DNA from 2 places in the Vibrio qinghaiensis genome. Region 1 is predicted to be linked to the other one. Evidence: predicted binding sites of a transcription regulator. Region 1 holds the regulator's gene; the other holds the start of a gene.

What was found. The regulator MetJ, encoded in region 1, represses methionine synthesis genes. The targets are predictions, from matches to a motif close to TTAGACNTNTANANGTCTAA.
Region 2: metA (homoserine O-acetyltransferase MetA) is a predicted target of MetJ. The motif match lies at 8,259-8,278, and genes of this name have one in related genera.

Annotation. Positions count from the first base shown of each region.
Region 1 is NZ_CP022741.1:2,550,894-2,567,079, reverse strand. Features, by position in the region: gene CCZ37_RS11955 (bifunctional aspartate kinase/homoserine dehydrogenase II) at 1-940, opposite strand, end outside; gene CCZ37_RS11950 (O-succinylhomoserine (thiol)-lyase) at 940-2,106, opposite strand; gene metJ (met regulon transcriptional regulator MetJ) at 2,390-2,716, shown strand; gene CCZ37_RS11940 (malic enzyme-like NAD(P)-binding protein) at 2,864-4,141, opposite strand; gene rpmE (50S ribosomal protein L31) at 4,347-4,562, opposite strand; gene priA (primosomal protein N') at 4,831-7,032, shown strand; gene cytR (DNA-binding transcriptional regulator CytR) at 7,338-8,345, shown strand; gene CCZ37_RS11920 (SPOR domain-containing protein) at 8,448-8,990, shown strand; gene hslV (ATP-dependent protease subunit HslV) at 9,111-9,677, shown strand; gene hslU (HslU--HslV peptidase ATPase subunit) at 9,713-11,044, shown strand; gene CCZ37_RS11905 (1,4-dihydroxy-2-naphthoate polyprenyltransferase) at 11,167-12,084, shown strand; gene rraA (ribonuclease E activity regulator RraA) at 12,161-12,682, shown strand; gene CCZ37_RS11895 (MATE family efflux transporter) at 12,804-14,141, opposite strand; gene tpiA (triose-phosphate isomerase) at 14,289-15,062, opposite strand; gene CCZ37_RS11885 (5-carboxymethyl-2-hydroxymuconate Delta-isomerase) at 15,355-15,702, shown strand; gene CCZ37_RS11880 (DUF805 domain-containing protein) at 15,720-16,145, shown strand.
Region 2 is NZ_CP022741.1:1,170,152-1,186,337, reverse strand. Features, by position in the region: gene CCZ37_RS05510 (response regulator) at 46-729, opposite strand; gene CCZ37_RS05505 (sensor histidine kinase) at 726-2,345, opposite strand; gene CCZ37_RS05500 (hypothetical protein) at 2,704-2,940, shown strand; gene CCZ37_RS05495 (TolC family protein) at 3,093-4,529, shown strand; gene CCZ37_RS05490 (HlyD family secretion protein) at 4,526-5,500, shown strand; gene CCZ37_RS05485 (ABC transporter permease) at 5,506-6,654, shown strand; gene CCZ37_RS05480 (ABC transporter permease) at 6,647-7,783, shown strand; gene CCZ37_RS05475 (ATP-binding protein) at 7,788-8,162, opposite strand; gene metA (homoserine O-acetyltransferase MetA) at 8,300-9,241, shown strand; gene pilW (type IV pilus biogenesis/stability protein PilW) at 9,408-10,121, shown strand; gene CCZ37_RS05460 (hypothetical protein) at 10,144-10,365, opposite strand; gene rlmF (23S rRNA (adenine(1618)-N(6))-methyltransferase RlmF) at 10,428-11,462, opposite strand; gene CCZ37_RS05450 (M48 metallopeptidase family protein) at 11,462-11,965, opposite strand; gene CCZ37_RS05445 (glutaredoxin family protein) at 12,131-12,358, shown strand; gene CCZ37_RS05440 (LysR family transcriptional regulator) at 12,382-13,251, opposite strand; gene CCZ37_RS05435 (MFS transporter) at 13,406-14,620, shown strand; gene CCZ37_RS05430 (DUF1415 domain-containing protein) at 14,690-15,256, shown strand; gene CCZ37_RS05425 (nucleoside triphosphate pyrophosphohydrolase family protein) at 15,443-16,018, shown strand.

The sequences.
Region 1 (16,186 bases):
GCTCAATCAACAGCACATCATCAAGTGAAGTAATGATTTTGGCACCACGTCCCGATGCCAATACACGCTCAATGCGAGTCGAGCCTGCTTCGGGTTGATAACTGCAGCGCAAGTGCAAATCCATGGTGCTTTGGGCCACGGGCTGCAAAGTTCGGCTGTGCAATACCGGGGCGGCAAGGCGCGCTAACTCGTTGGTTTCGTCCAAACGCAGTAGCGGCAGTAAACAGGCATCACTAACAATGCGCGGGTCGGCGCTATAAACACCGGCCACATCACTCCAAATCGTTACTCGGTTTACTTCCGCAAGTGCGCCGATCATCGTAGCGGAGTAATCGGAGCCATTGCGCCCAAGTAGCACAGTATCACCTTGTTCACTGCGAGCCATAAAGCCTGTGATGATCACTCGGTGATGCGCGTGTTGTGCCAAAATTTCTTTCAGCAAAGGGTAGGAGCGAGCGCGATCCACTTCCGGTTGTGTGCCTGCTTGCGCGCGAAGAAATTCGCGGGCGTCTTGTGCCACAGCCGCAAGGTTATGTTGATTGAGTAACGCCGCCAATAAGCGTGATGACCACACTTCACCATGGCCAAGTACTGCCGCTTGTTGAGCTGGTGATAGGGGCGCGCAAAGCTGACCCAAAGTGCGAATTTCGTTGGTGAGTAAAGTGATGAGCGGTTGCGCTGCATCTTCATCGAGCAGCGCGTTGATTAAATCGGTTTGGTACTGACGGACCGATTGCAAGTTCTCATGAGCCACTCGACCATCTTTATTAAGAGCGTCGAGAAATTCGATTAAACGATTGGTGGTTTTTCCTGCGGCAGAAACCACCACCAAATCATCAGCTTGAGAATACTCTTTTAAGATATTAACGACCCGTTTGTAGCATTCAGGATCGGCAAGGCTGCTACCGCCAAACTTGTGCAATTGACGTAGGGCAGTCATTAATAGGCCTCCTGCGCTTTAGCAAAGGCCTGCGCGAGATCGTCAATCAAATCTTGCGCATCTTCTAAGCCGACCGATAGGCGTAATAGCTGCTGTGAAACACCGGCTTCGGCCAACGCTTCTTCGCCCATCGCTCGGTGAGTCATCGAAGCGGGGTGGCAGATTAAGCTCTCCACGCCTCCTAATGATTCTGCCAGTGAGAATAATGTTAACTGAGAGACAAAATATTTAAGCTGTTCAAAGCTGCCCGCAAACTCAAAACTGAGCATAGAGCCAAAGCCAGATTGCTGCTTTTTCGCTATCTCATGGCCAGGATGCTCTGGCAAACTCGGGTGATAAATGACCTTGACTAAGGCTTCGCATTGCAGATAGTCCAAAATAGCGCGTGAGCTCTCCTCATGGACGCGCATTCTTGCGCCTAAGGTACGAATGCCACGCAGCGTCATGTAGCTATCAAAAGGGGTTCCCGTTGAGCCAAGGCAGTTGCCCCACCATGCTAGCTCTTCAGCGTGCTGCTCTGTTTTAGTGATAACAACTCCGCCAATCACATCGGAGTGGCCGTTGATGAATTTGGTGGTGGAGTGGATGACAAAATCTGCGCCCAACTCTAATGGTTTTTGAAATACTGGCGTTAAGAAGGTGTTGTCAACCGCCACTAATGCACCGACGGCGTGTGCTTGTTGGCAAATATCAGCAATATCGACCACGCGAACTAATGGGTTGGATGGAGTTTCAATGAGTAGCAATTTGGGTTTTTTCGCCAAAGCAGCCTGCAAAGCGTTTGGATCGGATTGATCAATAAAGAGTGTCTGAAAATCGCCTTTTTTGGCGCGTGTATTAAACAGGCGATATGTGCCACCGTAGCAGTCATGCGGGGCCACAATCAGATCGTCAGGACTTAAAAAGGCGGAAACCCATAGATTCAGCGCCGAAGTGCCACAGTTAGTCACCACCGCGCCTTGACCCGATTCGAGTTCAAACAACGCTTTTTCGAGCAGACCTCGATTCGGGTTGCCAGAGCGTGTGTAATCGTATTTAGGCACTTCACCAAACGCAGGAAAGCTATAATTTGTCGAAAGATAAATTGGAGGCACAACAGCATGATATTGAGAGTCGGATTCAATACCGGTTCTAACGGCGATGGTGGCTGGCTTGCGAGTGGTCATGACGGTTTCCTTACTTAATAAACTCAATAAACTGACTTTTATTGAGGGGGTTCCTGCCTTATTCGGGGACAACTAAGGTGGCAATTTCAATTGTCTAGAGTATTAGCTATATCCGATAGTGCGCTATATTGCTATCTATCAGTCGATAATGGCACACTTTACTGAACCAAAAAGAAGACGTCAATATATCTAGACGTCTATATGTCTTTGCTTGTGGCGGTAAATCCCGCTAAAATCCAACTTTCAAATTTTTAACGACCAATTACGATAACGAAGGTGCGCAATGGCAGACTGGAATGGGGAATACATTAGCCCATATGCTGAACATGGGAAGAAGAGTGAGCAAGTCAAAAAAATCACCGTTTCAATCCCATTGAAAGTGTTGAAAGTATTAACTGATGAGCGCACTCGCCGTCAAATCAATAACTTACGCCACGCAACCAACAGTGAGCTGCTGTGTGAAGCCTTCTTGCATGCTTATACCGGTCAACCTTTACCGACCGACGAAGATTTGAGAAAAGATCGTCCAGACGATATTCCGACGGAAGCAAAAGCATTAATGACCGCCATGGGCATTGAATTTGAAGCGTATGATGATGAAGAAGTGTAGCGCGTAATTGCGGTACAACGAGATAAAATCGAGAGGATACTGGGTAAGTTGCCATGGTGACTTTGGCTCTGTGTCTCAGAATATAAAAAAACCGCTGAAAGTCAGCGGTTTTTTTCGAGCGAGGCATTTAGCCGCTCAAGCTTGTGATTATTCTTGCATGTAATTGACAGGCATCTCGATTCGAGCGACGCCAGAGTCAACCGCTGCTTGAGCAACCGCTTTAGCAACACGAGGCAGTAGGCGTGGGTCCATCGGTTTTGGAATGATGTATTCAGGGCCGAAACTTAACGCTTTTACGCCTGCGGCTTTCAACACTTCAGCCGGCACTTCTTCTTTAGCCAGTTCACGTATCGCCTCAACTGCGGCTAGCTTCATTTGGTCATTAATTTCACTAGCACGGACATCCAAAGCGCCACGGAAAATAAATGGGAAGCACAACACGTTGTTGACTTGGTTTGGATAATCGCTACGACCTGTGCCGAGAATTAAATCATCACGTACCGCGCGTGCGAGTTCTGGTTTAATTTCTGGATCTGGGTTTGAGCAAGCAAATACGATCGGTTTATCGGCCATTAATTTTAGCGCTTCGGCAGGCAGCAGGTTGGGGCCTGACACACCTAGGAATAAGTCAGCGCCTTCAATCACATCTTCCAGTGTGCGTTTGTCGGTGTTATTAGCAAACAACTGCTTATATTCATTAATGTCATCGCGACGAGTATGAATCACACCTTTGCGATCAAGCATGTAGATTTTTTCACGCATTGCGCCGCACTTAATCAATAGTTCCATGCAAGCGGTGGCTGCTGCGCCAGCGCCAAGACAGACGATAGTGCATTCGTTGAGTTTCTTGCCTTGCAGTTCAATCGCATTGAGCATGCCAGCGGCGGTAACAATCGCAGTGCCGTGTTGATCGTCATGGAAAACAGGCACATTACAGCGTTCGATCAAACGGCGTTCAATCTCAAAGCAATCTGGTGCTTTGATATCTTCTAAGTTGATGCCGCCAAAGGTGTCAGCGATGTTGGCAACCGTATCGACAAATTCATCGATTGTGCGGTGTTTTACTTCAATATCAATTGAATCAAGTCCAGCAAAGCGTTTAAACAGTAGCGCTTTTCCTTCCATGACGGGCTTGGAAGCCATCGGACCTAAGTTACCTAAACCAAGAATAGCCGTGCCGTTTGAGATCACAGCGACGGTGTTGCCTTTCGCAGTGTATTTATAAACGTTGTCGATGTTCTGCGCGATTTCACGAACCGGTTCAGCGACGCCCGGACTGTAAGCTAGAGCAAGGTCTTCAGCCGAGTCGGCAGGCTTAGTTAATGAAATGGCAATTTTACCCGCGGTTGGGTAAGCATGATAATCGAGTGCGCGTTGGCGAAATTGTTCTTCTGCCGTTAATTCTTGGTGAGTGTCATCAGACATAGGTATAAGTGCTCGTGTTGGATTGGAAAAGGTCCATAATTCTAATGGATGTTGCTCAAACTTCCTAGGCGGGAACCTGACGTGCTTCATCAAAAAATGGAGAAAATGTCGCAGATAAGACCAGTGCGTACTGACAACTATACAAAAAATGCCAACAAAAAAGGATGCCGAGGCATCCTTTTTTAATTTTCTAGCAAAAAAGAGATTATTTGCTAGAAAGAGCACCGAAACGCTTGTTGAAGCGATCTACACGGCCGCCAGTATCAACGATACGTTGCTTACCAGTGTAGAATGGGTGACATTTGTCACACACGTCTAGGTGGATAGAATCTTTGCCTAGCGTTGAGCTGAACTCGAAAGAGTTGCCGCAAGAACAAGTCGCGCTAACTGCTTTGTACTCTGGATGGATACCAGCTTTCATGGGATAACCTCAAATTGGGCCGCGTCGCTATCCGAATCTATGCCGGACACCACACGTAGTTAATAAAAAAATGTTGATACCGCTGACTGCTTAACATCAAGCAAGAAGCCATATCATCAAGGCGCGATATATTAATGAATCCTCTTCAGTGGATCAAGCCATTTCGCCGCTATTTTCGCCACATTTTTGTCCAATGACGAAGCTCGAATTTCGGTGACGCATCCAGTAGACTGTCTTTTCACATTTTTTGTAGAACGAACGGTCGATTATGCGCCCCACCATTGCACGCGTTGCCTTACCTGTCCCATTGGATAAGCAGTTTGATTATCAGATCCCAAGTCATCTGTTTCCGATTGTTGGTGGACGAGTGTCGGTGCCATTTGGTCGGCAAACTCTGGTGGGTATCGTCACCGCTATAGTCAGTGAGTCTGAGTTTTCAGTCGATCAATTAAAGTCGCTAAAAGCGGTGCTCGATAGCCAGCCAGTCTGGCCAGAGAAACTCTATCAATTGCTGTTGTGGTGTAGCCAGTTTTATCAATACCCATTAGGCGACACGTTATTTAATGCATTGCCTGGCGCATTACGCAAAGGGAAAGCGGCCGATTTTTCGACTTTAGTAGAGTGGCAACTGACGCCCGGTGGGCGCGATCAACTCATGCAAGGATTTGGGCGAGCGGTAAAGCAAGCCAAAGTGATGGCGATGCTTGAGTCTGGCGCTGTACCCCATCAACTGTTTATTGATGAAGAGGTAGGTAGCAGCGTACTCAAAACCTTACAAGAGAAAGGCTGGATAGAATCACTGGAAAAACGGCCGACACTGACGGCTTGGCCGCAGAATGTTGAAGCGGATGTGGAAAAGCCCAAGCTCAACCAAGAACAAGCGATCGCGATTGCTTCAATTAATAGCCATCACCATTTCGCATGCTATTTACTTGAAGGGGTCACCGGTTCAGGGAAAACCGAAGTTTATTTAAACCTGATTAAACCCGTTTTAGAAAAGGGCCGCCAGGCATTGGTACTGGTGCCTGAGATCGGTCTAACACCACAAACCATTAACCGCTTTCGTAAGCGATTTAATGTGCCAGTTGCCGTGGTCCACTCGGGGCTCAATGAAACCGAGCGCCTCAACGCGTGGTTAGCGGCGCGTGATAATATCGCGGGCATTATTATTGGTACTCGCTCAGCGCTACTAACGCCTTTTGCAGATCTAGGTATCATCATTGTTGATGAAGAGCACGACGCTTCGTATAAACAGCAAGATAGCCTACGCTACCATGCAAGAGATGTCGCGGTAATGCGTGCAAACCTTGAGCAGATCCCGATTGTGCTCGGTTCTGCCACTCCAGCATTAGAAACGTTGCATAATGCATTGAGCGGCAAATATCATCACTTAAGCTTAACTCAGCGTGCGGGCGTAGCGGTGCCCACTAAAAACAAAGTGTTGGATGTGAAAGGCCTGTTTTTAGAGAGTGGTTTATCAGCGCCGCTGATTGCTGAGATGAGAAAACACCTCAGCGCTGGTAACCAAGTGATGCTGTTTCTCAATCGGCGCGGCTTCTCGCCCGCGCTGATGTGCCATGAATGCGGTTGGATTGCCGAATGCAAACGTTGCGATGCGTACTATACCTTTCACCAATACAGCAGTGACATGCGTTGTCACCATTGCGGCTCGCAACGTCCGGTGGTTCATCAGTGTCAAGGTTGTGGTTCAACTCAGTTGGTCACGGTTGGGGTGGGCACCGAGCAACTTGAAGCGCAACTGGCGCAGCTTTTCCCCGAATATAAAACGGTGCGTATTGATCGCGATAGTACGCGTCGTAAAGGCAGTTTAGAAAGTGCATTATCATCGATTCGCCAAGGTGAGTATCAGATTTTAATTGGCACGCAGATGCTCGCTAAAGGGCACCATTTTCCCGATGTGACTTTAGTGGCGTTATTGGATGTGGATGGTTCGCTATACAGCAGTGATTTTCGCGCCGCCGAACGCTTGGCGCAGCTATTTACTCAAGTGGCAGGTCGAGCAGGGCGTGCTAGCAAACCCGGCGAAGTCATTTTACAAACGCATCACCCGGAACACAGTTTGCTGCAAGCACTGTTGCAAAAGGATTATCGTCATTTTGCAGAAACCGCGTTAGAAGAGCGGAAAATAGCGATGTTGCCGCCTTACACCTATCTCACACTATTTAAAGCGGAATCCAATCAAGCTTCGATGGTGGAAGAGTTCTTACGCCAAATCAGGCATACGTTAGAAGCGCATCCATTATTTGATGATTCGTGCTTAGTGTTAGGGCCAACCCCAGCTCCATTGGCGAAAAGAGCGGGCAAATATCGTTGGCAGTTATTACTGCAAACTCAGCATCGATCCAAAATGCAAAAACTATTGATGAGCGCTAAACCAGCCATTGGACTGTTACCTCTAGCCAAGAAAATTCGCTGGTCGTTAGATATTGAACCGCAAGATCTCAGTTAAACCTCAGTAGCGTTTCCGATGAAATGAGATGTAACATATTGAAGCAATCGAATGCTAAAGAGGCTGCTATTATTTTTGCTAGCCAATTTAATCCTCTCTAATGTGAGTGACTTCACGCTTGTTATGTAAGATTTGTTAATCTGACCGTAACTTTATGGGTGGAAATGAATAGACTATCACTCATATATCCGCTGTGAATAACAGCTCGTCGTTTAAAATGGATAACCAGATTGTACAATCTGATTGTATAAACATAACAACGGGTGATTTCAACCCAGTAACGACTTTTAAAGAGGTTAATTTCTATGGCGACAATGAAGGATGTTGCCCAGCTTGCAGGTGTATCAACCGCCACAGTATCTAGGGCGTTGATGAACCCTGAAAAAGTATCATCTTCAACGCGAAAGCGTGTCGAAGATGCCGTTTTAGAAGCTGGTTACTCACCAAATTCTCTCGCTCGCAACTTACGCCGTAATGAATCCAAAACCATTGTCGCTATCGTGCCGGATATTTGTGACCCTTACTTCACCGAGATCATTCGTGGTATCGAAGATGCGGCGATGGAACATGGTTATTTAGTACTACTGGGTGATAGTGGTCAGCAGAAAAAGCGAGAAAGTTCGTTAGTTAACCTCGTATTTACTAAGCAAGTTGATGGCATGTTGCTGCTAGGTACGGATTTGCCGTTTGATGTCAGTAAGCCTGAACAAAAAAACCTGCCACCTATGGTGATGGCCTGTGAATTTGCGCCAGAACTTGAGTTGCCAACGGTACATATTGATAACCTTACCTCAGCGTTTGAGGCGGTGAACTACCTTACGCAGCTTGGGCACAAACGCATCGCGCAAATTTCAGGGCCAGCAGAGGCAACCTTGTGTAAGTTCCGCCATCAAGGTTATCAACAAGCCTTACGCCGTGCAGGGATTGAAATGAATCCTAATTATTGCACTTATGGTGATTTTACTTTTGAAGCCGGGGCTAAAGCACTGCGCCAATTATTGGCGTCATCTGAGCCCCCCACCGCCATTTTTAGTCATAATGACAGTATGGCGATCGGTGTCATTAAGGAAGCCAAAAAATTGGGTTTGCGCGTTCCACAAGATATTTCAGTGGTGGGATTTGATGATATTCAATTTGCGCTCTACTGCGATCCACCGTTAACGACCATATCACAGCCGCGCTATGAGATAGGGCGTCAAGCGATGCTCATGATGCTCGATCTTCTTCGTGGTCAAGAGGTTGGCGCAGGTTCTCGACTATTAGAAACCAAGTTAGTGATTCGAGAAAGCGCAGCGCCTCCTCGTTTGAGCTAACCACATGCAGCGCATTTTTGATGCGCTGCAACTCTTTCAACACTATTAAGTCGTTGGAAACTGCATTAACATTGGCACAAACCATCAACTTTTGAATTCTCTGTGGCTAATAAAGATTATGTAAGGCGCGGTCGTAGTCCGAAAAAGCCGACCCCGAAAAAAACAGCTCCACGTCGTAAACCTTGGCGTAGTGGCTTATTGGCACTATTACTCATTTCCGGTTTTAGTTATGGGTTGTTCTTACTCAGCCGTGATCCTGAGCCGCCTCAAGCGGTTGTGGTTCCTACAAAACCAGTCGCAAAACCTAAGCCAGAGAAAGTGATCCCACCGCCCCCAGAGGAAAAATGGGATTACGTGGATAGCTTGCCGAAACGTGAAGTAGAAGTGGTAGCCAAAGAACAAAAAGTGTCTGAAATTCCTTATATTATGCAGTGTGGGGCGTACAAGACTTCGTCGCAGGCTGAAAGCCGTAAACTCGATATCGCGTTTCAGGGTTTAAAAAGTGAAATCCGAAAAACGGAAGGCAGCAGTTGGTATCGCGTGGTATTAGGGCCATACAAATATAAGCGTGATGCGCAGCGTGACGAGCATAAATTACAACGCGCTAAAATTGAGCCGTGCGCCATTTGGACTGAACCACAATAAGAGCGATCACTCACCGCATCCAATCGATTCGCGGTGAGTGTTTTTTGTGACTTGAAATCTTCCCCAACCATCCTCATATATTTGCTAACTCCATCGTGAAAACAAATAAGAGGTCCTGTCGTGACTACCATCGTCTCTGTACGTCGTAATAATAAAGTTGTCATCGCCGGTGACGGACAAGTATCGCTCGGTAATACCGTAATGAAAGGCAACGCGCGCAAGGTTCGCCGTCTGTACAATAATCAAGTCTTGGCAGGGTTTGCCGGTGGCACAGCCGATGCATTTACCTTGTTTGAGCGCTTTGAAAGTAAGCTGCAAATGCATCAAGGTCATCTTACTAAGGCCGCGGTTGAGCTGGCAAAAGATTGGCGTAGTGACCGAGCACTGCGTAAGCTAGAAGCGATTTTAGCGGTGGCTGATGAAACGGCATCGCTCATTATTACGGGCAATGGTGACGTCGTTCAACCAGAAAACGATCTGATTGCTATCGGTTCGGGCGGTAATTTTGCCCAAGCTGCAGCGACCGCATTATTAGAAAATACCGATTTAGATGCACGTGAAATCGCTGAAAAAGCACTGAAAATTGCCGGCGACATTTGCGTGTTTACCAACCATTTCCACACTATCGAAGAACTAGAAATACCGGCGGAATTGCTACTGCAACAAACAGTGACCACCGAAAAATAAAGACAGTGTTAGGGTAAAGAATTAAGGAAAATCTGATGTCTGAAATGACTCCACGTGAAATTGTTCACGAATTAAATCGCCATATTATTGGTCAAGATAAAGCCAAACGTTCGGTGGCGATTGCGCTGCGTAACCGCTGGCGTCGCATGCAGCTCGAAGAGAGCTTGCGCGCCGAAGTAACGCCGAAAAACATTTTGATGATTGGTCCAACAGGGGTGGGAAAAACGGAAATTGCTCGTCGTCTCGCCAAGCTTGCCAACGCACCATTCATTAAAGTGGAAGCGACCAAATTTACCGAAGTGGGTTATGTTGGTAAAGAAGTGGAAACCATCATTCGCGATTTAACCGATGTCGCGGTAAAAATGACTCACCAGCAAGCGATGGAAAAAGTGCAATTTCGCGCGCAAGAGCAAGCAGAAGAGCGCATTTTAGATGCTTTATTGCCGCCAGCTCGTGATGCTTGGGGAGAGAATGAAAAGGGCGAAGAGAGTTCTAACACTCGCCAAATCTTCCGTAAAAAGTTGCGTGAAGGAAAGCTCGACGACAAAGAGATTGAAATCAATGTCGCTGTCCCTCAAATGGGGGTTGAAATTATGGCGCCTCCGGGCATGGAAGAAATGACCAATCAGCTGCAAGGTTTGTTTCAGAACCTTGCGGGAGATACCAAGAAAAAACGCAAACTCAAAATCAAGGATGCATTTAAAGCCTTGAGCGAGGAAGAAGCAGCAAAATTGGTCAATCAGGAAGAGCTGAAAGATCAAGCTATTTTTAATGTTGAAAATAACGGCATTGTCTTTATCGATGAGATTGACAAAATCTGTAAACGCGGCGAAAGCTCAGGCCCTGATGTGTCACGTGAAGGGGTACAACGTGATTTGCTACCTTTGATTGAGGGCAGTACCGTCTCGACTAAGCACGGCATGGTTAAAACTGATCATATCCTCTTTATTACGTCGGGTGCATTTCAAGTGGCGAAGCCCTCTGATCTGATCCCCGAGTTGCAAGGTCGTTTGCCGATTCGCGTTGAGCTTGAAGCATTATCGAGCCATGACTTTAAACGTATTTTGACTGAGCCGAAAGCCTCTTTGACTGAGCAGTATATTGCGCTGATGAAGACGGAAGAGGTGAACATTGAATTCACTGAAGATGGCATCACTCAAATTGCGGAAGCCGCGTGGAAAGTGAATGAAACCACGGAAAATATCGGCGCACGTCGCCTGCATACCGTGATGGAGCGTTTGATGGATGAAATCTCATTTGATGCAACAGAAAAACCGGGCTCCTCAATGATTATCGATGCCGCCTACGTCAAGCAGCGCCTAGGTGAGTTAGTCGAGAATGAAGATTTGAGCCGCTTTATTCTTTAGCGGGTCGAATGGTCAGTACACTGTTTGTAGCCCGTCCAAAGTGACGGGCTTTTTATTGCCGTGTTATACTCGCCAACAGAACAGTATATACTGACCCCTTTTTTGAACGGCAGTGACCTTGCATGAAGAACTCGCTCCATATCTGGCTTGATGCCGCCAGGCCTAAAACGCTCCCTCTCGCGCTAGTTTCTATTTTAACGGGCAGCGCGTTAGCTTTCTCATCGGGCCATTTTTTGCTGCCAGTGGCGCTGCTTGCTCTGCTTACCGCCACTTTATTACAAATCTTATCTAACCTTGCAAATGATTATGGTGATGCGGTCAAGGGCACGGATAATGAGGCTCGCTTAGGGCCAATCAGAGCGATTCAATCCGGTGCGGTGACGCTCAATGACATGAAGCAAGCGATACTGATTAACGTCACATTGACGGTTATCTCGGGTTTGGTGTTGATCTTTTATGCACTGGATAGCGTGCAAAGTATTCTGGCTTTTGTCGGGCTGGGCGTGCTCGCTATCGTGGCCGCGATTGCTTACACGGTCGGTAACAAACCCTACGGCTATGTCGGCTTAGGTGATTTATCCGTATTCATTTTCTTTGGTTTACTTGGGGTGTCTGGAACCTATTTCTTGCATACCGGCCATGTGGAACCGAGCCTGTTCTTACCCGCGTTAGGCTGTGGCTTATTGGCGGTCGCTGTGCTCAATGTCAACAATATGCGTGATATTGAAAATGATGCAGTTTGCGGTAAAAAAACCGTTGCCGTACGTCTTGGGCAAACGCGTGCCAAGCAATATCACTTTATGCTATTGGCGGGTGCGGTGATCGCTTTTGCTTGGTATTTAGTGATGCAAAGCAGCCCAATGTGGATTAGTTTTCCTTTTTTATTGAGTATTGTGGTGGTGGTAAAGCATGGTAAAGCGGTGTGGGTGAGTGATCAACCTGCGCAGATAGCGCCTATGATGCCTGCCATCGTCAAATGCTCACTGATCACCAACTTGTTATTTGTTGGAATTGTTATAGCTCAAACTCTGACGAGTTAATCGTCGCTTGTCATTGCAATGACTTAATGAGCCTATATACTCGATGAAGATAATTTTCGGCAAGAGAAGAACCATTATGGAATACAACACCTCTGCGTTATGTGATATTTATCTCGACCAAGTTGATGTAGTGGAGCCAATGTTTAGTAACTTTGGTGGAATCGCATCCTTTGCTGGCCAGCTTACGACGATTAAATGTTTTGAAGATAATGGCTTAATCCGCGAAGTACTAGAGCAGGATGGGCTAGGACGGGTGCTGTTAATTGATGGTGGTGGTTCACTGCGCCGCGCGTTAATTGATGCAGAATTGGCCTCTCTTGCTGAAGAAAATGAGTGGGAAGGCGTGGTCGTTTACGGTTGTGTCCGCGAAGTGGATGAACTGGAAGAGATGAGCATTGGTATCCAAGCCTTAGCGTCTATTCCTGTTGGTGCTTCTACACAAGGTATCGGTGAGGTTGATGTTGCGGTGAATTTCGGTAGCGTTACATTCCTACCTGAAGATTATCTCTATGCTGACAACACTGGCATTATTTTGTCGCAAGAGCCTTTAAATGTGGTTATGGACTTAGATGATGACCTTGACGAGATTGAAGAGTAGTTTCTCGCGCTGAAAGGCGATGCTTCTAAGTTATGATTCTTCTAAGTAAAAAAGCCAGCATGAATGCTGGCTTTTTTATATTTAGTTCACCACAACGTACTCAACCAGATAAATGGTAGTACTAGAGAAACGGGTAAGTTCGTTTTAGACGCAGGGCGTAGTAATAACCCAGCACTCCACCTAAGGTATTGCCTGCGGCAATCCCGATAAACAGCCCTTCGACATCATAGAGATACGAACCTAACCATGCAGCCGGAAGGGTGAATATAAATAGTCGCATCACGCTCCACTGAAAAGCACGAATGGGTTGATGAAGTGCGTTCAGCCCAGAGATAAGCATCATCACAATGCCTTGAAAGCCATAGCTCAGTGGCACCACCAGCAAATAGTGCCACAATAGTTCGCGCACTGAGGGCTCTTGAGAAAATAGGGCTGATAAAGGGATGCTCAGCGGTACCATCATCGCAAAAATCATCAATTGAAATACGATAGAAAAACGCATGCTGAGGAACAGAGCGGCAAAGCTACGCTCAATGTTTTTGGCGCCGATGTTTTGTGCCATAAAGGGAGTCAGTGCTGAGGTTAGTGACATCAAGACTAAAATGAGTATCGACTCAATACGCTGTGCGGCGCCGTAAGCGGCCACGGCAGCGGTGCCATGGCTTGCCAACATCATCATCAATAGTGCGCCAGAGAGTGGGTTCATTGCATTGGAGAGTGCCGCAGGTGTACCTACTTTTAAGATTTGCTGCCAGTCATGCCATAAAGTAGGAAAATACGGCCATGCCAATAATTTTTCTCTTTTGATTAAGACATATAGCGATCCGCACAGTGCGCCTAACCAACTGAATGCACTGGCAATCGCTGCACCTTGCATCCCTAACCCGGGGAAAGGGCCATAACCAAAAATCAACAGTGGATCGAGCAGGCCGTTAATACAACCAGCAAGCATCATAATTTTAGCTGGTGTTTTGGTGTCACCTGTGGCTCGAATTGCGCTGTTACCCGCCATGGGAATAACGAGCAAAGGAATGGTCAAATACCAAACCTGCATGTATTGCTCAATCAACGGGATTAAATCGTCAGTGGCACCAAGCAGTAGGAAGAGTGGCTTAATGGTCAGCAAACCCAGAATTGAAGCGAGAGTCACCAGCACCACAGCCAGCAACACGCCGTGACTAGAAAAACGCGCCGCATTTTTAGCGTCACCTTGACCGAGTAAGCGGCCAATACTGGTTGAGAGCCCAATGCCAATGCCCATGGTGATGCAGTTGATTGCAAAGGTGACGGGAAAAGTAAAACTGATGGCGGCAAGCGCCTTGGTTCCTAACAGCGAGATAAAGAAAGTATCGACTAGGTTAAACATCAAGATCGCGATCAAACCAAAAATCATTGGGATCGTCATTTGTTGGAGCACATTGGGAATCGGGGCCGTTAATAGGCCGTGTTTATCGTGCATCACGGGTAACGTAGGCTAAGCAAAACGTTAGGATACTTGATTCTAGCGATCGCGACTATAGCCGTAGGATGTGAAGAGTCGCGTCAGTTAAGAAAACAAAAAGGCCAGCAAATGCTGACCTTGCTTAATGATAACTAGCGTGAATAATTACGCTTTTTTCGCTTCAGCTGCTGCTTTTGCGATAGCTGCAAAGCTTTTCGCATCAAGCGCCGCACCGCCCACTAGAGCACCATCGATGTCTGGTTGTGCAAAGTAAGCTGCTGCATTTTCAGGTTTTACAGAACCGCCGTATTGGATAACAACGTTCTTCGCGACGGCTTCTGATTTTGCAGCAATGTGCGCGCGAATGGCGGCATGAATGCGCTGTGCATCATCTGCTGTTGCTGCTTTACCTGTGCCGATCGCCCAGATTGGTTCGTAAGCGATGATCGCACCTTCTAGCGCTTCAACACCTTGAGTGTTGATCACAGCGTCAAGTTGACGTGCACACACGGCTACTGTTTCGCCAGCTTCGTTTTGCGCTTCAGATTCACCGATACAAAGTACTGGTGTTAGGCCATTTTCTTTAAGAAATGCAAATTTTTGCGCGACAAATTCATCGGATTCGTTGTGGTATTCACGACGCTCAGAGTGACCAATGATGATGTGAGTTGCACCGAATTCTTTCAGCATTGCTGGAGACATATCGCCAGTGAATGCGCCACTGTTGTGTACGTCGCTGTTTTGGGCACCCAGAATGATCGCGCTACCCGCATCTGTTAGTGTGCGTTCTGCTAGGTCAATAAAAAGTGCTGGTGGAGCAACGGCCACATCAACACCCTTTACGCCTTCAAGCTCTGCATTCAGACCATTTAGCAGCTCAACAACCATCTCTTTGCTGCCGTTTAGTTTCCAGTTACCCATAACTACAGGATGACGCATAGGAATATCTCCATTATCTATCAAAGTTAAAATCAATGAATGTCAAAAATAAACGTGATTGCGAAAGAATATAACAGATAAAATCGGTCAGATCATGATTCGAGTCATGACTTTATGGGATCTTCAGCAATGCTTGACACCCCTTATCAGTGATCAGATAGACAGAATAGCCGATAATGGCTCGGATTTTATGAGATTAATTGCTATTAGTGGCTGTTAAAAGAAAAGCTAGTGATACCAATAAGGCTCACCAGTGTTGAAATTTGATCATGAATGAAGAAAAGGAATTCGTATGCCCAACCTTGTTATGGAATACTCGAACTCTGTGGATGAACGTGTGAATGTTCAAGGGTTATTGGAAGATCTTCACCAAGTCGCACTTCGCTGCGGATTATTTGACGCTGACTCAGTGAAATCACGGGCACTACGCTGCCACCATTGGTGCATTGGTGAAGAGGGCGACAGTGTTGATTTTATTCATCTCAGCTTTGATTTACTGTCAGGGCGGACACCGGAACAAAAAAGAGAGTTGTCACGTCAATTAATGGCGGTATTGCAACAGCAAGCGAGTCAAGTCAGGAGTCTGACCGTGAATGTGCGTGATATGGATAAAGATTGCTTCCAAAAGGTTGTAAATTAACCATTTTAGGTAACAAAATGTTGATTAAAGAACGGCTATTTTCATTTCAAGGACGCATCGGGCGTAAAGTATTTTGGATGTGGAATCTCTGTTATTACGCATCTATTATGGGCTTCGCATTCGCTGCAAACCAAATGTTTCCCGCCTATGCGCACCTGATCTTGCCGCTGTTTTTGCTAGTGGTGTTATTGCCTGATTTGGCCATCACGGTAAAACGTTGGCATGACAGAGATAAATCTGCGTGGTGGTTATTGCTTAATGTCCCCTTGGTGATAGGCCGTATGAGTATACCTTTTGCCAGTGCCGAGATCGCCACTCAAGCCAGTATGGTAGAGTCATTAGTCTCATTGGTCGCACTAGTTTGTGGCTCATGGATTTTGATCGAATGTGGCTTTATGAAAGGAACGCAAGGCAGCAATCGCTACGGGCCTGAACTTGAGTAAACTTAATAGAAAAAAATTGATAAAAAAACAACAGGAGGCCA
Region 2 (16,186 bases), 1.4 Mb from region 1:
GAGCAGTATCATTTAAATTCAAAGGGTTGATAGATAAAACATCAATTATTGGCGGGGGATTTTTTTATAGCTACGCTCAGGACGGCCAACGGTTCCGTAGTTTAAATCAGCAGCCAATTCACCGCTACTAATTAAATACTCAAGGTAACGCCTTGCTGTAGTTCGACTTGCGCCAATGTTTTCCCCTGCCTCGTCGGCTGTTAAAATGCATTTTGTATCAAAAAGATGGCGTATTTTATCTAGTGTTACTGCATCGATTCCTTTTGGAAGGCGCAGATGGATAGAGAGTTCATTGCTATTCGGCATCAACATTTTATCAACCACGTGTTGGTCAACATCAGCCACAGATCCCAATTCTAACTGTCGGGTCAGGTATTTTTTCAAGGCAGCCTCTAATCGAGGAAACATGACCGGTTTGAGTAAGTAATCCACTACACCGCCGCGCATTGCCTGTTGCAGCGTCTCAACATCGCGCGCTGCAGTAATCAAAATGACATCACAGCCTTGGTTGTTGCCTCGAACTTTCTGTAAGAGATCGAGCCCCGTACCATCCGGTAGATAAACATCAAGTAACACTAAATCGGGTTTGAGAATATCTAACTGCAATTGCGCATCGGCGTGAGTCGTTGCAATACCAATAACCTCAAATCCCTCAATTTGTGTCAGGTAACGATGATGTAATTGCGCAATCGCGATATCATCTTCAATGATCATGACACGAGTATTCATACTTGTTCTTCCTTAGGCAGATAAACCGTTACTCTTGTTCCAACCTCTTGATTACTTTTCATTTCCAGCTGCCCTTGATAGCGATCAGCTAACTGTTTTACCAGGTGTAAACCCACACCTCGGTTGTGTTTCGCTTTGCTAGAGACCCCTTTTTGCCATAATTGCTGTGGCAAAATGTGTTCAGGTAAACCACACCCTTTATCGTCTACCTCCAGAATAATTTCGGCACCATAATCACTGAGCGACACTTCAATGATGCGTCGTTCTTGTGTTACCCGTTTTTCATTGCGGATCATCGTGAGTGTTGCATCAAATGCATTGTCAATCAGGTTACCCAAGATAGTGACGATATCTTCAGCATTAATACGCGGCGGCAAAGGTTCTAAATGCGCTCCCTCTTCAACGACTAGCTCCAAACCAAGCTCACGAGCACGCTCAGTTTTGCCAAGCAGCATTCCGGCAATGAGTGGATCTCTAACTGTCTCGCGTAGAAATTCAATTAACGCTTGGTAATGAGCCGTTTCTTGACCGATTAAATGCTGAACCGCCTCCAACTCTCCCATCTGTACAAGCCCACTGATGGTGTTGAGTTTGTTGCGATGTTCGTGAGTTTGAGAGCGCAACATTTCCGCATACTCTTTGGTTTGAGAAAGTTGCTCGGTTAATTCGTTGATTTCATCTCGGAGGCGGAAACTGGACACCGCTCCAACCACTTTACCGTCAACAATAATCGGGCTTCGATTGGCAATTAGACGTTGTTGATTGAGGTACAGCTCGATGTCGTGATCAGGCGTACCGCTCTCTATGACGCTCATAAGATCACTATCAGGTAAAAAAAGGGAAAGTGGTCGATTGAGCGCCATGTCTCGGTTAATCGCCAAAATATCGCAAGCACTCTTATTAATAGAACGAAGAATACCTGCATCATCAATGCTTAAAATACCTTCTTTCAAAGTACTCATGGTGACATCAAGTTCAACATATAAACGACCAATCTCTTCTGGCTCAAAGCCGAGTATCGCTTTTTGAAAACGACGTGATACATAACTAGAAACCAGTGCATTCGCTGCCACGACTAAGAGCGCCATACCAATTAAATAAATCAGGAAAGGTTCAATTTTATCTTGCAGCCGCTCGATCAAGTACCCGACAGAGACTACCCCAACGATGTCACCATTTGCACTAATCACAGCCGCTTTACCACGTACCGATTGACCAAGCGAACCTTGCGCGAAAGAGACGTAAGATTCACCATAAAGTAAGGCTCGGTCGTTGTCCCCACCTTTCATAGGCAGACCAATTCGTTCATCGACAGGATGTACTAGACGGATACCGCGCCGATCCCCGATCACAATAAAGGCAGCGCCGATTAATGTTGTTAGCTCTCGGTAGCGTTGTTGGTGATCGACTCCACTACCGGACTCAAGCATATCAACCACTGATGGAGTTTGTGCAAGAAATGAAGCCACCCCCAAGGCTTTTAGCCCCATTTCTTCTTCTTGAGAGTGTTTTATGTACATAAAACCAGCGGCAACCAGCAACAGTAATTCAATCACCCCTGAAAGGGTCATTATGATCAGCATACGCTTACGAAAACTAATACGACTCCACACCATAAATCCCTCTTTAACTCTGCATACAAGCTAACACTTATTTAACATTTGAGCGAAGAGAGAAACGAATAACTGTGAACAATACTACGCATTCCACGCACCATTTTGGTTCATTTTATTGCAATCTATTTCGAAGGCTTGCCAAGCAGAATATGCATTAGGTTTTATAAAAAATTATCATGACTATTTCTTGAACTGGATCACATCTATTTTAGGAAATTTTTATCTCATTATACGAAAGCATTTGTATACTTATTGTGCAGTAAAGACGATGAGGAAACCTCACGAAGAGATAGCCCTATAATAACCATACCAATTGCTATCGAATACATTCATAACATCTGTCAGAAGGATACTTACAATGAAACGCGATGCCTTTGGAATTTGCCTTTCACGAGATATGCTGTTTAATCATTTACAGTCAACCTTTACTCATGTTCGGGCTTATGAAGAGATAACGACGGAGTCAAATGATGACCTGAGAGTGCTGCTCGCTTTCCCTCAGATGTCAGGCAAAGACGTGCTCACCACGATGCAAGGGAGTAAAAAGCTCGTTTGGCGAGCGGATTATTTCTGCCCTTCGCATCATAAGTATTAAATAATAAGTCTTGAATATTAAGGACATGCGCTTCATGCTAGCGCATGATACTTGTGTGTGCCGTTTTCTGGCATTTTAACCCACGTTGCTGTTGACTTACGCAGTGAAAAAATAGAGCATTAGCTCTAAATTTAAAATAATTCGAGCTTAGCATGAAAGCGAAAACACTCAGCCTATTCGTCTGTACTCTGCTTGGTGCAGCCCCTTCTTTCGCCGCGCCGATTTCCTTTCAACAAGCATGGGATCTTTTGCAACAGAGCAATAATTCACTTGCTGCTGGGCGGGCGAATGTCGAACGTTATCAGCATATTGAAAATTCCACAGACAGTCTTAATTTGCCTGCTGTTTCTATTGGTGCAAACTACACGCGTTTAGACCAAGATGTTACTTTGTCAGGAAAGCAGATATTCGATAGCACTGGGCAATCTGTCCCATCATCTTTGGGGCCAAATTTAGGGCCGATACTCGCCAGCGCTGGCTCCATCACTTCAACCATCACCGAACGTGATATTTTCAGCTCTTCGATTCGCGCTATTTGGCCTATTTTTACAGGCGGACGGATCAGCGCCGCACAAGCGGCAGCGGAAGGTAAAAAAGAAGAAGCGCAAAACCAGCTCGCAATGGAAACACAAGCGCGCTATGAAGACTTGAGCAAATATTACTTTAGTGTTCTTTTGGCAAAAGAGGTTTTAGTGACTCGCCAAGCCGTTGAGCAAGGGTTAACCAAGCACCGTGATAATGCACTAAAGTTAGAGCAACAAGGGCAAATTGCCCATGTGGAACGGCTACAAGCTGAAGCCTCAGTAGATAAAGCAACGGTTGAACGCAAAAAAGCACAAAAAACCTTAGATATTGCCCAAAGCGCACTGACTCAAATTCTAGGTCAAACAGAAAAAGTCGAGCCAAGTGGTTCACTGTTTGTCAACGACCGTTTACCGCCGCTCTCTATTTTTGTGGAGCAAACGCTCAATACCTATCCGGGCTTGGCACTACTTGAAGCAAAAGAAAAGCAAGCAAGCAGCTTGATCAAAGCTGAACAAGGCAAATACTATCCAGAAGTCTACCTTTACGGTGATTACAGCCTACATGAAGACGATTCGCTGGCCAGCCAAATGAAGCCGGATTGGTTAGTGGGTGTTGGGGTCAACATTCCGTTAATTGAAACATCGGGTCGCAGCGATCAAGTCAAAGCAGCGCACAGCGCGGTCTCACAAGTACGTTACTTAAAGGCGCAAGCTAAGCAAGATTTGAGCGTGTTGGTGGAAAAAACCTATTTGGAAGCCGAACAAGCATTGGAAGAAGTGATGGGGCTAAACTCGAGCCTAGCACTGGCGAATGAAAACCTGAGCCTACGCCAAAAAGCATTCAGTCAGGGTTTAGCAACGTCTTTAGATGTAGTGGATGCAGAGCTCTACCTTGCTAGTATCAAAACTCAGCAGTCATTAGCCAGCTTCAACTACTTACTTTCTTTAAATAAGTTACTGGCATTGACCAGTGAAATGAATACTTTCCCTATCTACACACAATCAGCGATTTTGTTGCACTCATCAATGACTCACGAATCACCTGCTCAAAAGGATGCCTTATGAAAGCTGTAAAACCAACACTGATTGCTCTTGCTGCTGTGGTGGCGATCTCTTGGGTAGGCTATCGCTTTTACCAAGCATCGCAACCTAAACCTGTCCGCTTACAAGGTCAAATTGAATCTCAGCAATACAGTATCTCTTCGAAAGTTCCCGGCCGTATTGATCAGGTACTGGTGCGCAAAGGCGATAGCGTTGAACGCGGCCAGCTCATTTTCACTCTGCACAGCCCTGAAATTGAAGCTAAATTAGATCAAGCGATTGCGGGTCAAAAAGCGGCGGGCGCACTGGCTAAAGAAGCAGAAACAGGCGCACGCGATCAGCAGATCCAAGCGGCAAAAGATCAATGGCTTAAAGCTAAAGCCGCAGCGGATTTAATGGAAAAAACCTATTTGCGTGTCAATAATCTTTACCGTGATGGTGTCGTCGCTGAACAAAAACGTGATGAAGCCAATACCCAATGGCAGGCCGCTAAATATACTGAAAGCGCCGCTTTTCAGATGTATCAAATGACCAAAGAAGGCGCACGCTCTGAAACTAAACTCGCTGCCGCGGAAAAAGAACGTATGGCTGCAGGTGCCGTAGCGGAAGTTGAAGCTTATGCCGCGGATACTAAAATTGAGAGTTGGTTTGACGGTGAAGTGTCCCAAGTACTGCTACAAAGTGGCGAACTGGCTCCACAGGGCTTCCCTGTCGTCACTGTCGTGGATACCCAAGACTCATGGGCGGTGCTCAACGTACGCGAAGATCAACTCAAGCATTTTACGAAAGGCACCACATTTACGGCTTACTTACCTGCTTTAGAAGCCAAAGTAGAATTTATCGTTTCCCACATTGCAGTGATGGGTGATTTCGCCACATGGCGATCAACAGACGCCTCACAAGGGTTTGATTTGCGCACCTTTGAAATCGAAGCTCGCCCTACCACACCTGTCGAAGGTTTGCGTATGGGAATGAGTTTAGTGGTTGAGCTGTAAGCCTTATGTCAATTCAGGTTCGCCCTCAATGGCCTCTGCTGCGCCATGATCCTTGGCTATTGTCTAGCCTAAGCTGGATACCCATAGTATTGGCATTCAGTATTTGGTGGATTTTCTCACAAGGGATAGTGCGCGATCTGCCGATTGGCGTGGTCGATTTGTCTCACAGCCAATTGTCACGTCAATTGATAAGAGATTTCGATGCAACCTCGACCATGGCCGTCACGCACCAGTTCCAAGATGTCAATCAAGCCAAAACTGCGTTGATTGAAAGTGACATTTACGCGTACGTTGTCATTCCGTATCAATTTGATAAATCAATATTTCGTGGTGAGCAGCCACAAGTATCGACCTTCTTTAATAGCCAATACATTTTGGTTGGACGATTGATCAACGCTGCCATTGTTCAAGCACAAAGTACGTTCAATGCCCACGTGGATGTCGTAAAAAACCTAGCGACTAGCCAACAAACCACATTGAGTGCGATGGGGCGAGCCGTACCAATCAGGACACAGATTACGCCCCTGTTTAATCTCAATACAAACTATGCGCAATTTTTAGTCTCGGCGGTTGTACCCGCTCTTTGGCAAATCGTTGTCGTGGTCAGTACCATTATGATTTTGGCTGCAAACCATCGTCACTTTGGTTTGCAAACGTGGCTTGGAGAAAAGCCATTACGAATTTTAACGCTAACATTGATGCGTTATCTGCCGATTTTTATGTTGCAAGGGATTGGTTTTTTAATCTGGTTTTATCAAATATTAATGTGGCCAATGCACGGCAGTTTTGCTCTATTGATTATCGCACAACTTGCAATGACGCTCGCCTGTATGATCATGGGCGCACTCTTTTTCTTTCTAACACTCGATCCGGCAAGAGCGATGAGTTTTGCTGGCGCTTTTACCGCACCAAGTTTTGCGTTTATGGGTATTACGTTCCCAGTGACGGATATGAATACTCTAGCGCAGTGGTGGCGAAGCCTGCTACCAGTGAGTCACTACATTGAAGTGCAAGTAAGCCAAGTGAGTTATAACGCTGAGCTGTTGTCATCACTGAAGTATTTAGTGCCAATGCTGGGCTATGCATTGCCGCTGCTGCTCACTTTGATTCTTATCCGTAAACACAAGCAAGCCGAGCGAATCAACCATGACTGAAACTACGCGATTCATTGCTCTACTTAAAGCAGAGCTAAAAGCGCTATTCACTAACCCTGTAGTGCTGTTGACTGTCTTTGGTGGCGTGGTTTTTTACTCCTTTTTATACCCTTTGCCTTATACGCAGCAAACTCCACGCGATCAGACACTCTCGATAGTCAATCTCGATAAAAGCCAAGCCAGTTACCAACTAGAACGCATGGTTGACGCAACGCCACAAGTCAAAGTGATTCAACGAGACAGTACCATTGAAGATGCCAAGCAGGCGTTTCTTAACCGCAAAGTTAGCGGTATTTTAGTGATTCCTGAACATTTTTATAAAGACCTACTGCTTGGGAAAAGTCCAACACTGGCCTACGCTGGCGATGCCTCTTACTTTCTAGTGTACGGCACCATCGTTGAGGGCTTATCGCAAGCTGGTGGAACCTTAGCCGCGAAAAGTAAAGTGTCACGTTTAGTGATGGAAGGAGAACCGCTTTCTCTGGCCGCTCAGCACTATTCCGCCACAAGCATCAACTTAAAACCGACCTTTAACCCACGCATGGGTTATGTTGATTACGTTGTCCCAGCGGTGTTTGTTTTGATCTTACAACAAACCATGATCATGGCGGCAGGATTAATGGGCGGAACACAAAAGCACGGAAATGGCTATTGGAGTCATACCACACCGCTACGATTAATATTGGTACGCAGCATTGTCCTGGTTGCTGTTTATTATCTACTCAGCATGTACTACTTTGGTGCCAGTTTTACCTCACATGGTGTCAACACCCTCGCCAGTGCGGGGCATTTATTGCTACTTCTACTGCCTTTCTTACTGGCCTCTTGCCTATGCGGCATTTGGCTTGGTTCAGTTACACCGCGGCGAGAATTGGTGACGTTAGTGGTATTAATCAGCTCAATGCCACTGATTTTTTCAGCTGGTTTTATTTGGCCTTTAGAAGCAATTCCACGCCCTATCATTTGGATCTCCAACCTCTTTCCCAGTACGCCTGCCATTCAGGGATTTCTTAGTTTGAACCAAATGGGCGCATCATGGGATCAAATCAGCACTCAGTGGGGGATCTTGTGGGTGCAAGTGTTTGGTTGGGGAGCCCTTGCCTTTTACCAACTCCAGCGGAAGCGTTAATCAATCATTCCTGCCACTGCTGACGCATACGCTCAACAGTGGCATCATCGATACCATGAACATTCTGGTACTGCGCACGACAAACATTAATCACTAAGGTTGCATGGTAACGTTTAGCCAACTGCCGGTAAGCTCGCATCTCCCACTGTCGAACAAAAGTATTCGCCACAACAACGTCCTCACCTTGCGCTAAACAGCGCTCCACTTGCTGTTGACACCACCGATGAGCTTGCTCGATTTTATCTGGCTGATAACAATAGCTGCCTTGCTCATTGATAAAATACATATCCGCTTCAAAATGCTTTGCATGTAGCGTCCTTGCTAAGGTGCTTTTGCCTGAGCCGGGTAATCCCCTGATCAAAGTTAAGGTTAGCGCCATGTGTATCCAACAGGTAAGTAAACGGATATCCAATAGTAACCAATTTCACAGCAAGATCCATTTTGCTATCGACATCTGGTTTTGATTGAGTTAAGTTCGGCAGTATAGACGTCCAAAAATAGCTTAGGGAGAAAGCTGTGCCGATTAAGATCCCAGACCAACTGCCTGCCGGTGATGTACTGCGTCATGAGAACATTTTCGTGATGTCAGAAACACGTGCCGCCACACAGGGCATCCGTCCACTGAAAGTTTTGATTTTGAATTTAATGCCGAAGAAAATCGAAACCGAGACTCAGTTTTTACGCCTGTTATCCAATACTCCGCTGCAAGTGGATATTGAATTACTGAGAATTGATGAGCGCCCAAGTAAAAATACCCCCACTGAGCATTTGGAGAACTTTTACCGTCAATTTGAGATGGTAAAAAATCGCAACTTCGACGGGCTCATCATCACTGGAGCGCCTTTGGGGTTGGTTCAATTTGAAGATGTGATTTATTGGGAACACTTAAAAAGCGTGATGGAATGGGCTAAAAATCACGTCACTTCCACACTCTACGTTTGCTGGGCAGCGCAAGCGGGGCTAAAACTGCTCTACAATCTGCCCAAACGAACTCGCAAAGAAAAATTATCGGGCGTTTATCATCATGAAATCCACCATCCCTTTCATCCGATATTACGCGGCTTTGACGACACCTTTTTAGCGCCCCATTCTCGTTATGCTGATTTTTCACCAGAATACTTAGCCGAACATACGAATTTAGATATTCTCGCCACCTCCGATGTGGCGGGTGTGTACTTAGCCTCAACCAAAGACAAACGTAACGTGTTTGTCACAGGTCACCCTGAATACGACGCACATACACTGCATGGTGAATATATTCGAGATTTAGGTGAAGGGATGGAACCCGCAATCCCAGTCAACTACTACCCCAATGACAACCCAGATAATAAGCCAGTCGCCAGCTGGCGAAGCCACGGTCACTTGCTGTTTGCAAACTGGTTAAACTACTGTGTTTACCAACAAACACCTTACGACCTTGAACACTTTAGCGAAGATAAATTTACCAAAGACGATTAGTGTTTCATGCCTGATCATCTCAGTAATGAGGTGTTCAGGTTTTCATCAAACATAGTGCATACTGACTCAAACATAGTGCATACTGACTCGCATTCTTCTCTCCTCTTTCTCCCTCAATCTTCTGATTTCCTTATCATGCGTCTAAGCGATTTAGGAGCTGCAGATAATGAAAAAAGTACTGATGATATTGATAATGTTCACGTTATCGGCCTGTGTCACCGTGAACGAAAAGGGTGAGCCTGAAGTAAAAGCGGATCCGGTTGAAATGGCTGAATCTCGCATTGCGCTCGGCCTAGGCTATTTAGAAAATGGCAACATGAGCAAAGCACGTGAGAACTTAGAAAAAGCCACACAACATGCGCCGACTTACTATCGCTCGCAACTTGCGATGGCTCACTACTACCAAACTGTCGGTGAAACAGAGGCCGCACGTAAAACCTATCAAACCGCGCTTCGCGCCCATCCCAAAAACGGCAATATTCTCAATAACTACGGTACATTTTTGTGTAAGCAGGGCGAATATCAAAAAGCCGATCAATATTTTAACCGCGCCATTGCCCAACCCTATTATTACCTTGTCCCAGCAAGCTATGAGAACGCAGCCTTTTGCGCGTTAAAATCTGGCGATAAAGAACAAGCGCGCTACTATTTTGCAAAAACATTAGACCATGACCCTAATCGAGCTCGTTCATTGCTGCAATTAGCTAAATTGGAAATTGGCGCTCAACAATACACGCAAGCTCGCATCCGCTTGATGCAATTTAATCAGCGCTACGGTAACCAAAAAACATCGCTTCAATTATTGGTAGAGTTAGAGAAAAAGGCAGGAAATAAAGCGTTAGAGAAAAAATATCAAGCGGCGCTCGATACCTTTTCCTAACATCGTATTACTAGGGCAAGGGTTATTTGATATTGGTGGGTCTACCGTCTTTGCCACCATTACGGTCACGATAGTGGATACGGCGAAGACGTCTGACTTTCTGAGCGCGCTGAATTTTTTGATATTCGCGATAGATAATACGAATAAAAAACCCAAGCCCAATCATCGCAAGCAAAGCAAACAGATAAGCGAAGGGCTGGCAGATCCAGTCAGGTTGGCAAGGTAAATAAAGGTCAAAGTCCATACCTTACTCCTTCTATTGCTATCTCAACTCACTGACCAATATAGTCAATCAACGAAGTCAGCCTAGCACTTTGCCGCTAACCATTGTTTGCGTTGGCTGTCATTTTGGAAACTCCATGCGATGAATCGACTCACTTTTTGCCCTTGTTGCATTTCAACAACCCTCACCACTGCAGCACCGACTTTATCTAACTGTTTTTGCATCCAACGTACATTCTCTTTTTTAGAGATCAATGTGGTGAACCACAGCACTTGCTGAGCGTAGTGTTGACTTTCAAAGGCCATGTTTTTAATAAAGGCAGCTTCACCACCGGGGCACCATAACTCAGCTTTTTGTCCACCAAAGTTGAGCGTAACCGCCTTACTTCTGTTAGCGTCTTGCCCCGCAATTTCTTGACCTTTTTTGACTCGATTACGCTGTAAATTTTTCAACTTACGTTCGCTGCCTTGCTGCGCCTGTAGTTGTGATGCATGAAAAGGCGGGTTGCACGTGGTGAGATCGTAACGCTCATTTTCTTGAATAATCTGCTTAAAAATGTGTTTTGCATCACTCTGCAAACGGCATTCAATACGCCCATTGAGTGAAGCATTGCCATTAACCACCAGATTGGCGGATTTAATAGAGATAGGATCAATATCGCTACCAACATAGCGCCAGCCGTACTCTGCCACGCCCACTATCGGATAAATACAGTTAGCTCCGACCCCAATATCAAGTGCTTGAACCTTTTCATGCTTGATGGATGGGCACTCATCTAGCAGCAGATCGGCCACGCGATGGATATAATCAGCTCGACCGGGGATCGGCGGGCACAAATACCCAGCGGGAATATCCCAATGGGCCACATGATAATGATGTGCCAATAACGCTTTGTTGAGCATTTTCACCGCCATCGCATCGGAGAAATTGATGCTCGGTTCACCACTCGGGTTGCGAATAACAAAGGGCTTCAAAGCAGGCAGTGTATTAATCAGCGCGGGGAAATCGTATTGTCCTTGATGCTGATTACGAAGATGTAACCCCTGCTTTGCTTTTAACGCAGGTTTTTTATGGCTCGCTTCAGGTTGGCTTTTCTGCGACTTCGCTTTGGCTGACATTACTGCTCCTCTTTTAAATCGAGATACATCATAAACAATCGTGCATCAAACTCGAGCTGATGATAATTCGGTTCCATATGGCAACACAGTTGATAGAAGGCCTTGTTGTGCTCTTTCTCTTTGATGTGAGCCAGCTCATGTACCACTAGCATGCGCAACAGCGGCTCCGGTGCTTCTTTAAACATGCTCGCTATGCGGATCTCATTTTTAGATTTGATTTTCCCACCATGCACTTTGGCAACATAACTGTGCAACCCTAGTGCGTTATTGATAATGTGGATTTTATTGTCGTACACCACTTTACTGATCGGCGCCGTTTTCTTCATGTATTGATTTTTGAGATCAATCGCGTAGTTAAACAACGCTTTTTCACTTTGAATCGAATGGCGCTGTGGGTAGCGTTGCTCAAACCAACTAACGAATTTACCGGCCGTGATCAACTGTCCAACTTGTGAAACGAGATGAGGCGGATAGTTTTGTATGTAACGAAAAGATGGATGCATAGCCCAGCAACTGACTCATAAAAAAGGCGCTAAGTGTAACTGAATCAAGCCTGCGTTTCATCTTTCCAATCACAAGGAGCAAGGCTTCGCATCCGAGAGAGTTGAAACTCAGCGCCTCGGTGGGTAAACTTGCCGCCCTTTATGTTCGGTTAATGAGTGAATTGGATGAAACGTATTGTGCTCTACGTCAAAGATAAATGCCCGCACTGTAAAGATGCTCAGCGCTATCTTGACGCCAAACAGATCCCCTACCGCTTATGTAACGCAAAAATGCAACGCGGCCGGAAGGAACTGGATGCGATCGGCGCGCGCAGTGTACCGGCTTTAAAAATTGGTGATCGAATTATGATTGGCTGGAACCCAAACAACTTTGAAAAAATCTATCAAAGTTAATCGAACGATACACATCGCCCCTTTCACACATACTGTTTCACAAATTCAATAAAAGTACGGTCGGCATTAGACAAATAGCCCTCTTTGCGCCATGCGAGGGCTAAATCTAACCAGACTGGCGGTTCAAAAGGGATCGCTCGTACATCCGGTTCATGCTCCGTTACAAGCTCTAATAACGCAGTCACTGCGTACTCATGTTTGACAATACTTAAAATCATTGGCAACAGATTGGTTTCAAAAGAGAAATGTGCGCTGAGCTTATACTCTTTACACACTTTATCAATGAAGTCGCGGTGGAAATAACCGGGCTTAAACATTACCAATTCATGCTCAAAAAAGGTCTTAAAATCTATCGATTCTCGTTGTGCTAACTCATGTTCTTTCCCCACTACCGCCACCATTTGCGATGATAAGAGGGGATCAACCTCTAAATCCGGAGGAAGATCATGATTGAGGATCACACCAATATCTAGCTCACCACTGAGCAACATTTTCCGAATCGACTGAGTTCCCGCTTCTATCACCGTCATTTTTAGCAAGGGAAAGTGACTTTTAAAAGCCATTACAATTTCTGGAAAGAAATAGGATCCCATCATGCTCGGCGCGCCGAGCCTCACTTCGCCTTTGACTAGCCCTTTAAGCTCATCCATCGCCAATTGTGCATCTTCAAGTTGCTGCAAAATACGCGTGGCGTGTTCATATAACACTTGCCCTTCATGGGTCAGCGTCACTTTTCGCTCATCTCTTTTTAACAAAACAACCCCTAATTGCTGTTCAAATTTCTTAATCGAAATACTGAGCGCTGGCTGCGCAATGTGCAGTTGCTGGGCTGCCAAAGTAAAGCTGCCGCACTGAACCACAGCCGAAAAATGTTTTAGATGGCGAGTATCCATAGCGTTATGGTTCCACAGAATCAAACAAAGCGAGATTCGTCCAATGGGGTTTGGATATATTTTATATATCACAACGATATTTTTAATATATTTTATTAATCACCAAGCCACTGCTACTGTGATCACAGATACATAACGTAAGTGAAGCGTAATCATGATCGAAATTGGCAGTAAAGAATACCGAAAAGTCACTTGGGGACTTGCGCTCGGCTCGTTCTTAGTCTTTTGTAATCTCTATCTTTTTCAGCCAATGTTGCCCTACCTTGCTACGCATTTTGCGGTTTCGGAAACTCAAATTAACTGGTTATTTGCCGCATCAACTCTCGCACTCTCCGTCAGTTTAGTCCCTTGGGCAATCAGCTCTGAATCCTTTGGCCGCCGCAAAGTGATGTTATTGGGGCTATTCATGATGCCCTTGATCGGCAGCTTGATGCTGATCAGCCAACAACTGTGGGTGCTGGTTTTAACTCGTGCACTAATGGGCGTCGCATTGGCCGCCTTTGCTTCGGTTGCCGTGGCTTACATGGCTGAGGAGCTTTCACCTCAAGCTTTTAGCCAAGCGATTGGCGGTTATATTGCTGCCAATTCATTAGGTGGCATCAGCGGCCGAATTTTAGGCGGTATATTGACCGATGCTTTTGGCTGGCAACAAGCGGTGATTGTGATTGCCTTGCTTACTTTCGTATGCGCTATCATTGTGCTGTGGTTGCTGCCCATTCAACGCAATTTCACGCCGCAACGAGGCTTATTCTTTCACCACAATCGTGCGCTAGTAAAACATCTTTCTAACCGCACACTGTGGCTAGCGATGCTGATTGGTGGTACTAACTTCGCGCTGTTTGTTAACCTTTACTCAGTGATGGGCTTTCGGCTTGTCGCCGAACCCTACTCGCTACCGATTGGCTTAGCATCATTGATCTTCCTATGTTATTTGGCGGGAACACTCAGCTCGAAACTGACCGCCAACTGGACAAAACGCTACAATGCCATTTCGGGCATGATGTTGGGAGCCTTACTCAGTTTGTCGGGGATGTGGCTAGCCTTGGTTGAATCAATCCCGTTTATGCTGATCGGTTTAATGCTGATCAGTTTCGGCGCGTTTTTTACTCATACGCTTGCCTATTCATGGGTGAGCCAAAAGGCCAGCAGCGCAAAAGCAACCGCGACCGCTCTGTATTTGGTTCATTACTATGTGGGTGGCAGCCTCGGCGGGTTTTTCCTACTCTATTGCTGGCAAAATGGCGGTTGGGCGGTGGTGGTTTCGGGTGGAATGGTGTTGTATGTGGCGATGTTTTTTCTCTGTTGGAAATTGCGCCATGATGACCGCGCCCTTGCGCACCGCAAACCGCTGCATGAATTGATCAAGTAGTGTTATCCACTCACTTTATCAAAAGAGTCATGCTATGCTTGCGCCAAATTGACTGTTTTAATAAGTATTATGAGCGTAACGATAAATAAAACCGCCATCACAACTGAAGTCGAACAGTGGCTTAACGATGTGGTGATTGGCTTAAATCTCTGCCCTTTCGCCGCAAAACCACAACGTAACCAACAGATCAAAATTTTCGTCAGTGAAGCCGATACTGAAGAACAATTGCTGCAAGATATTTTGCAGCAATTGCTAGAGTTAGAAGGCAGCTCGGCACAGTCTCTTGAGACCACCTTAGTGGTGGTGCCAAACATGCTCGAAGATTTTTTTGAGTACAACTTTTTTATCGATTGGGTCGAAGCATTAATTACGCAACAAGATTGGCAAGGCATCTTCCAAGTCGCTACTTTTCACCCTCACTACTGTTTTGGCGGCACACGCCCCGAAGATGACGAAAACCTAACTAACCGTTCGCCGTACCCGATTTTCCATCTTATTCGTGAAGAGAGCATGGAAAAAGTACTCAAGCACTACCCTAACCCAGAAGCGATTCCCGATACCAATATCGCTCGTGTTAGTGCTCTAAGTGACCAAGAACGCCGCCAACTGTTTCCTTATTTGTTTCTCAATAAGTAACCTTGTTCTTTGAACAAACTGATGGCATGGGTCGCAGCTTTGCCATCAGTTTGTTACTATCCGTTTTCTTACTATCCGTTTTCTTACTATCAGTTTATTACTATCAGTTTATTATTATCAGTTTATTACTATCAATTTGTTACTACGCGTCACAATCCCTGTTAACCAAACCAATGGACCGAGATAATGCATTTATCCAAGCTTACTCAAGAGATTTACGATCATCTTTACCGCGATATTACCGAGTTTCGTAGCACCTTTGATCTCCCCGTTGCTGATGCCAGCAGCTTAAACGATCAAGCTGACACGTTGCATACTTCGCTCGCGATTGAAGAGTTGACTGAACTTGCTGAAGCTGACAATAAAACAGAACAAGCGGATGCGATCATCGATACTGTGTACGTTTTGATGGGTCGCTTAGTCCACCTAGGGCATAGCCAAGTGAGTGACAACTTAGCGATCAGCTATTTGATTGATCTTCTGCTCAATGTTGCCGTGAATCGTGGCATCGAATTTATTCCATGCTGGGATGAAGTACACAGCTCGAACATGAGTAAAGTATGTCGCAATGAAAAAGAGTATGCTGATACCCAAGCCTACTATGCTGAACAAGGTATTGAGCTGATGGCCGTACAAAAAGGCGACTACATTATTGCTAAATGCGCACAAGATTTTGTCTCTGAAGGCAAAACGATTCGCCAAGGTAAAGTGCTCAAATCAGTCTATTACCGTCCTGCTGACCTTGCTTCATTGACGCAATAACCTTGCAAAGACTCAGATAAAAAAAACCACCTTGTGGGTGCAAGGTGGTTAAGAGACTTATAAAAAGCCTAACAAGAACGAGAATGTATCGATTCTATTAATGCGATTGGCGTGCCAACTTTCACATAAAACCTAACCATTTGTTTTTAATAGACTTACTATTTTTAT